Regions from separate parts of the Microbacterium sp. G2-16M genome, predicted to be linked through region 1. Evidence: predicted binding sites of a transcription regulator. Region 1 holds the regulator's gene; the other holds the start of a gene.

Region 1 (3,408 bases):
CAGGAACGCGCTGGTCTCGTCCTCGGTGCCGGCTGTGACGCGCAGGCAGTGCGGCAGCCCGATGTCGCGGATGAGCACGCCGCGCTCGTAGAGGGCCCGCCAGGTCGCACCCGGGTCCTCGACGCCGGAGAAGAGGACGAAATTCGTCCAGGACTCGTACGGGTCATAGCCGAGCGCCGGCAGAGTGGCCGAGATCCGATCGCGCTGGACGACGATGTCGTCGACCGTGGCCAGCATGGTCTCGGCGTGGCGCAGGGCGGCGGATGCTGCGGCCTGGGTGAGCGCGCTCAGGTGATACGGAAGCCGGACCAGACGCAGGGCGTCGATCACGGCGGCGTCGGCGGCGAGGTAGCCGACACGCGCACCCGCGAACGCGAACGCCTTGCTCATCGTGCGCGAGACCGCCATCCGCGGTCGATCGGCCACCATCGTCAGCGCCGAGCGCTCCTCGCGCGGCGCGAACTCCCAATACGCCTCGTCGACGATCACCATGCCCGTGGTCGCCTCGTACACGGCTTCGATCACATCCAGCGGCAGCGGCGTGCCGGTCGGGTTGTTCGGTGCGCACAGCATCACCACGTCGGGCTGCGCCTGCGCCACCTGCGCCGCGGCCGATGCGGCGTCGATGGTGAAGTCGTGACCGCGCTCGCCCGCCACCCACTGCCCGCCGGTGGCACGGGTCAGCAGCGGGTACATCGAGTACGTCGGGGCGAACCCGAACACCGTCCGGCCCGGTCCGGCGAACGCCTGCAGCAGGTGCTGCAGGACCTCGTTCGACCCGTTGGCCGCCCAGATCTGATCCCGCGTCAGCCCGTGACCCAGGTACTCGGCGAACTGCTCGCGCAGCACCGTGAACTCGCGATCCGGGTACCGGTTGACGTCCCGCAGCGCGAGGGCGACGGCATCCAGGATGTCGTCGGACACCTCTTTCGGAACCGGATGCGTGTTCTCGTTGACGTTCAGGGCGACCGGCAGAGGCGCCTGCGGGGCGCCGTACGGTGTCAGTCCGCGCAGATCGTCGCGTATCGGCAGGTCTTCCAGACGGGGGCTCACGCGTCCCATCGTAGAGCGCGCGCCGCGGGCGCCCGGCGGGTCACTTCGCCGGCGCGTACTCGGTCGGGATCGACAGTCGATCGCCCGGCGCGACCGTGACGCCGTCCAGCGCGTTCAGGCGCACGATCCCGTCGACGACGTCCCGGGGGTCGGCCTGCGGCGCCACCGTCTGCGCGATCGACCACAGCGTGTCGCCGGCGCTGACGGTCACGATCGCGAACGACCCCGCCGCGGCCCCGGTGTCGCGCGAGGCGAGCGCCGATCCGCCGCTGAGCGCCGCCATGCCGATCGCCGCGGCGACCGGCAGCGCCACCAGGGCGGCCAGCACACGGCGACCGCGTGCGGTGAGTCGCAGGCGGGTGGCCGCGTGGGCCGTGCTGTGCGGCGTGATCCCTGCCGTGCTGGCGATGCCGATGGTGCTCATGCGTTCCTCCGAGTGATGGGGAGAGGTTCGGCGCCGACCCTCGGCCGGGAGGACCGGTGCCGAACTTCTCTTCCGAATCTAGTTTCGATGTTGTAAACTGTCAAGCGGACTCTTCCCCGAATCGACTCGAAGGGCGACACGCGACGGCGTTGCCCTCGATCCGGTTCGGGAACGGATACCGTTTCGATGAGGCCACCCCATCACCGACCTCCGACATTCGAAGACGCTGCCTCGGCGGCAAGAACGGGAGCTGACATGACCGATGCATCGCACGACGCGGGTCCCAAGCCGCGCCGACAGACGCGCCGACGCAAGAGCCTGAGCGAGAAGCAGATGGCGATCCTCGAGGTCATCCAGCGCTCGATCGCCCGCTACGGGTATCCGCCGAGCATGCGCGAGATCGGCGACGCGGTCGGCCTGAAGTCGCTGTCCAGCGTGACCCACCAGCTGAACCAGCTCGAGCTGAGCGGCTACCTGCGACGCGACGCCGGCAAGACGCGCGCCATGGAGGTGCTGATCGACCTGCCCGGTTCGGGCACCGAGAATCCCGCCGACACCGCCCCGGCGGTCGGCGACGCCGCCCTCGTCCCGCTGGTCGGGCACATCGCGGCGGGGGTGCCGATCACCGCCGAGCAGCAGGTGGAGGAGATCTTCCCCCTCCCCCGCCAGCTCGTGGGCAAGGGCGACCTGTTCATGCTCAAGGTGCAGGGCGAGTCGATGATCGACGCCGCCATCTGCGACCGCGACTGGGTGGTCGTGCGGTCGCAGGCGACGGCCGAGAACGGCGACATCGTCGCGGCGATGCTGGACGGCGAGGCGACGGTGAAGACGTTCCGGCAGCGCGACGGTCACACCTGGCTGCTCCCCCGCAACTCGGCGTTCGAGCCGATCCTGGGCGACGACGCCGTCGTGCTGGGCAAGGTCGTCGCCGTCCTGCGCGCGGTCTGATCCGCAGACGCGGTTCCGGGCCGGGCGCGATCGCCCCGACCCGGAACCGCGTCGTCACGGCATCAGGCCGGCACGCCGACCTCCAGCCCGAGGCGCACCCGTCGGGTGGCCTCGACCAGGTTGTGCAGCGATGCGACCGTCTCCGGGTAGGCACGCGTCTTCAGGCCGCAGTCCGGGTTCACCCAGATCTGCCGCAGCCCGAGCTCGGCGGCCGCTCGCTCCAGCAGCCGGGTGATCTCCCTCACGCGGGGCACCCGCGGCGAGTGGATGTCGTACACACCGGGTCCCACGCCCCGCTCGAAGCCGGCGGCGGCGATGTCGCCGACGACCTCCCCACCGCTGCGGGCCGCCTCGATCGAGGTGACGTCGGCATCCAGCGCGGCGATCGCGTCGATCACCTCGGTGAACTCCGAATAGCACAGGTGAGTGTGCACCTGCGTGGCCGGGACGACGCCCGCGGTGGCCAGACGGAACGCGTTGACCGACCAGTCCAGGTAGGCCTGCTGGCCGACCCTCTTCAGCGGCAGCAGCTCGCGCAGCGCGGGCTCGTCGACCTGGACGATCCGCAGTCCCGCCGCCTCGAGCTCGGCGATCTCGTCCCGCAGCGCGAGCGCGACCTGGTTCGCGGTCTCACCCAGCGGCTGGTCGTCGCGGACGAACGACCAGGCCAGGATCGTCACCGGGCCGGTGAGCATGCCCTTGACCGGCTTGTCCGTCAGCGCCTGCGCGAACGCCGACCACGGCACGGTGATGGGCGCCGGGCGGGACACGTCGCCCCAGAGGATCGAGGGTCGCGTGGCGCGCGTGCCGTAGGACTGCACCCATCCGTTGCGGGTCACGGCGAATCCGTCGAGGTTCTCGGCGAAGTACTGCACCATGTCGCTGCGCTCGGGTTCGCCGTGCACCAGCACGTCCAGCCCCAGCTCCTCCTGCAGCCCGATCACGGTGGTGATCTCCAGCCGCAGCAGCTGCTCGTACTCGGC
Region 2 (3,408 bases), 440 kb from region 1:
AGGCGGTCTCGTGCTTGAGGGTGTGGTGGCGTTTGCACAGGTGGGCCAGGTTGCACAGGCACGTGGTGCCACCGTCGGCGTACGCGAGGGTGTGGTCGATGTCGCATTTGTGGGCGGGGCGGCGGCAGCCGGGGAACCGGCAGTGCTCATCCCGTACCTGCAGGAACAGTCGTTGTCTGTTGGTGGGCCGGTACCGGTCCACACTGGTGGGGACCCCGGTGCACGGGTCGGTGAACACCCGGGTCCATGCCCGGGCCGCCCCGGCCAGGTGCCGGGCGGTGCCATCGTCGATCGCCCCGAAACCGACCACGCTCGCCCCGCCGGTGGTCTGGCCGGTCAGGGTGCGGGCCGGGATCGTGACCTGCACCGTCCCGGTGATCGCCCCGAGGTTCTCTCTGGCCTGCTCTGTGGTGCCGTGCCCGTCCGGCACGTTGGTCAGCAGCAGGTCACAGAACACGTCCGCCATGATCTGCGACCGGGTCCGCTCATCGAACACGACCTGCTCAGACGGGGCATCATCGCTGCCGCCGTCCGCGAAGCCGTCCGAGTCCGCGTCCGCGTTGGCACGGTCGCTGTTCGGGTCTGCATCCGCGTTCGCATCGGCGTCGGTACGGTCGCCGTTCGGGTCTGCCCCGGCGTTCGCATCGGCGGTGGCAGCCGCGGCTTCGGCTTGGGCTTCGGCTTGGGCTTGGGCGTGGGCTTGGGCGCGGTCGGCGGCGTTCTGTTCGTACAGCTGATCGGCCATCTCCTGCAGCCGGTTCACGATCCCGACACCTTGGGCGGTGGGCAGGTCGGCGGTGATCCGGGCAAGCCCCGGCTCCAACTCCCGCACCGTCACTTTCCGCCGTTTCACGGCGTCCCGGACCCGCTGCTGGGTGCCTTCCGGGTCCAGCCGGGACACCAGCCCGGACAGCGCCGGCCGCAACTGGGCCGGGGTCATCTCCCCCGCCATATCCACCGCGACCGCCTCGTACTGACGACGTACCTGATCGTCCTCGATCACCGCACCGGTCTCCGCGATCAGCGTCGCATGCTCCGGCCAGATCCGGCCGTCGCTGGCCTCGCACAGCGTCTCATAGAACCGGTGGGTCAGGCTCCACGCCTGTGACACCTTCCGCGCCACCTGCCACTCGCTCAGCCGCAACGCGGCCGCGACCTCGGCATACACCTCCCGCATGCCCAGCTGCGACGAGGCGGTGACCGCCCCGTTCCCGTCCCGGACGGCGCGTTCCCGTTCCCGCTCCTGGACCAGCCCGGCGACCCGTTCGAAGAAGAACATCTCCGCCGCGAACGCCCGCGCCGCCAGAGCCCGCGACCCGGTCAGGTCCTCGACCAGCTGATCCAACTCCGACAGCACCGCAGACCGGCCCGCAGACGATGATGACATCAGCGAAACCTCCGGTCTGCTCCTCGGGTGAACTATCTTCAGTGTATCGAACGAAGCTTCGCCATGTCAATGGTCAATCACTGATTATTCTGCCGAATCCGTCAGCTCCGACATCCCCCGTCCTTGCCATCAGATCTGACCCAGATGCGAACAAAGCGGCGGACTGACTGTGCCCCGCCCGAGCGACCTTCATCTGTCCCTGATGCACGTGAAACGCCGGCTTCGCGTGCATCAGCGACAGCTGAACGCAGAGGTCGCCATGCACAATCCGTCGCGCGGAGCGGCGCGGGGCGATCAGACCGCGCGGACGATGCCCAGCGGAGTCGACTCGTGGCCCTGACCGAGCGGGTTGTCCTTCAGGATCGCCCGCAGCCGGTGTTCGCCGGCCTTGTCCAGCGTGGAGCCGAGGATGTTCCCACCGAGGTCGTTGATGTCGACCACGGCCACATCGCAGGCGCCGCCCAGCAGAGAGCGCAGCCGGGCCGACACCTCGCGCGGACGCTCGGGGCCCAGCACGACCGCCTCGTTGTACGGCGGGATCGTGTGGGCGGTCGGGCCGTCGATGGCGCGCGCCCGGTCACCGGCCACGCGGTAGAAGTCGCCCTTGCGGCCGAACAGCTTGGTCACCGCCGAGACGCCGGCGGCGAAGAGGATGCGCAGCGTGCCGCATTCGCGCAGCGCCATCTCCATCGTCTCGGGCATGCCCAGGCCGATGCCGTACGGCGTGCGGGTGACGTACTTCGACAGGAAGACCGCCAGCCGACGGGGCTTGATCTCGCTGACCGGGAAGGACCGTCCCTGGGTGATCGCGACGATCTTCTCGGTCACGAAGAGGATGTCACCGGAGCGGACCTGGTCGGCGGCGTGCTCCCGCACGAACACGTCGAGGTCATCACCAGGCATCACCACGCGTGTGCGAATCGGGATCCGCGCGTACGACGCACCGTCGATCGTGACGGTGAGTGCCTTGCCGGTGTTGGCCTCGCCGCTCACTCGAGGTAATCCCGCAGCGACTGCGAACGGGACGGATGCCGCAGCTTGGCCATCGTCTTCGACTCGATCTGGCGAATCCGCTCACGCGTCACGCCGAACGTGTCTCCGATCTGGTCGAGGGTCTTCGGCTGGCCGTCGCCGAGGCCGAACCGCATGCGGATCACGCCCGCCTCGCGCTCGGACAGCGAGTCCAGGAGCGATTCCAGCTGGCGCTGCAGCATCGTGAAGCCGACGGCGTCCGCCGGCACTACCGCCTCGGTGTCCTCGATCAGGTCGCCGAACTCGCTGTCGCCGTCCTCGCCCAGCGGGGTGTGCAGCGAGATCGGCTCACGGCCGTACTTCTGCACCTCGACGACCTTCTCGGGCGTCATGTCCAGCTCGCGGCTGAGCTCCTCGGGCGTGGGCTCGCGGCCCAGGTCCTGCAGCATCTGGCGCTGCACGCGGGCGAGCTTGTTGATGACCTCGACCATGTGCACCGGGATGCGGATGGTGCGCGCCTGGTCGGCCATGGCCCGGGTGATCGCCTGACGGATCCACCAGGTGGCGTAGGTGGAGAACTTGAAGCCCTTCGTATAGTCGAACTTCTCGACCGCACGGATCAGACCCAGGTTCCCCTCCTGGATGAGGTCCAGGAACTGCATGCCGCGCCCGGTGTAGCGCTTGGCCAGGGAGACGACCAGACGCAGGTTGGCGCCCAGCAGGTGGCTCTTCGCACGCTGCCCGTCGCGGGCGACCCACTGCAGGTCCAGTCCCAGCTTCGCGGACTTCTCCGCCGCGGACATGTGCGACAGCTTCTCCTCTGCGAACAGGCCGGCCTCGATGCGCATGGCCAGCTCGACCTCTTCGGCCGCGTTCAGCAGCGGCACCTTGCCGATCTGCTTCAGGTAGTCCTTGACCGGGTCGGCGGTGGCGCCGGTGATCTGCGCCGAGTAGACCGGCACATCCTCTTCGTCCTTCGACGAGATGACGATCGCGCCGGAGGGCAGCGGCTCGGTGAACTCCTTCTTCTTCGCCTCGCCGTGCTCGTC

What was found. The regulator LexA, encoded in region 1, represses DNA repair genes until DNA is damaged. The targets are predictions, from matches to a motif close to TCGAACANNTGTTCGA.
Region 2: the regulator LexA is predicted to act here: its motif matches at 1,434-1,449, upstream of AC0L6F_RS02000 (HNH endonuclease signature motif containing protein).

Annotation. Positions count from the first base shown of each region.
Region 1 is NZ_CM147897.1:3,482,190-3,485,597, reverse strand. It holds gene AC0L6F_RS16420 (histidinol-phosphate transaminase) at 1-1,062, opposite strand, end outside; gene AC0L6F_RS16415 (LysM peptidoglycan-binding domain-containing protein) at 1,094-1,477, opposite strand; gene lexA (transcriptional repressor LexA) at 1,733-2,425, shown strand; gene metE (5-methyltetrahydropteroyltriglutamate--homocysteine S-methyltransferase) at 2,488-3,408, opposite strand, start outside.
Region 2 is NZ_CM147897.1:407,934-411,341, reverse strand. It holds gene AC0L6F_RS02000 (HNH endonuclease signature motif containing protein) at 1-1,387, opposite strand, end outside; gene AC0L6F_RS01995 (coenzyme F420-0:L-glutamate ligase) at 1,682-2,380, opposite strand; gene AC0L6F_RS01990 (RNA polymerase sigma factor) at 2,377-3,408, opposite strand, start outside.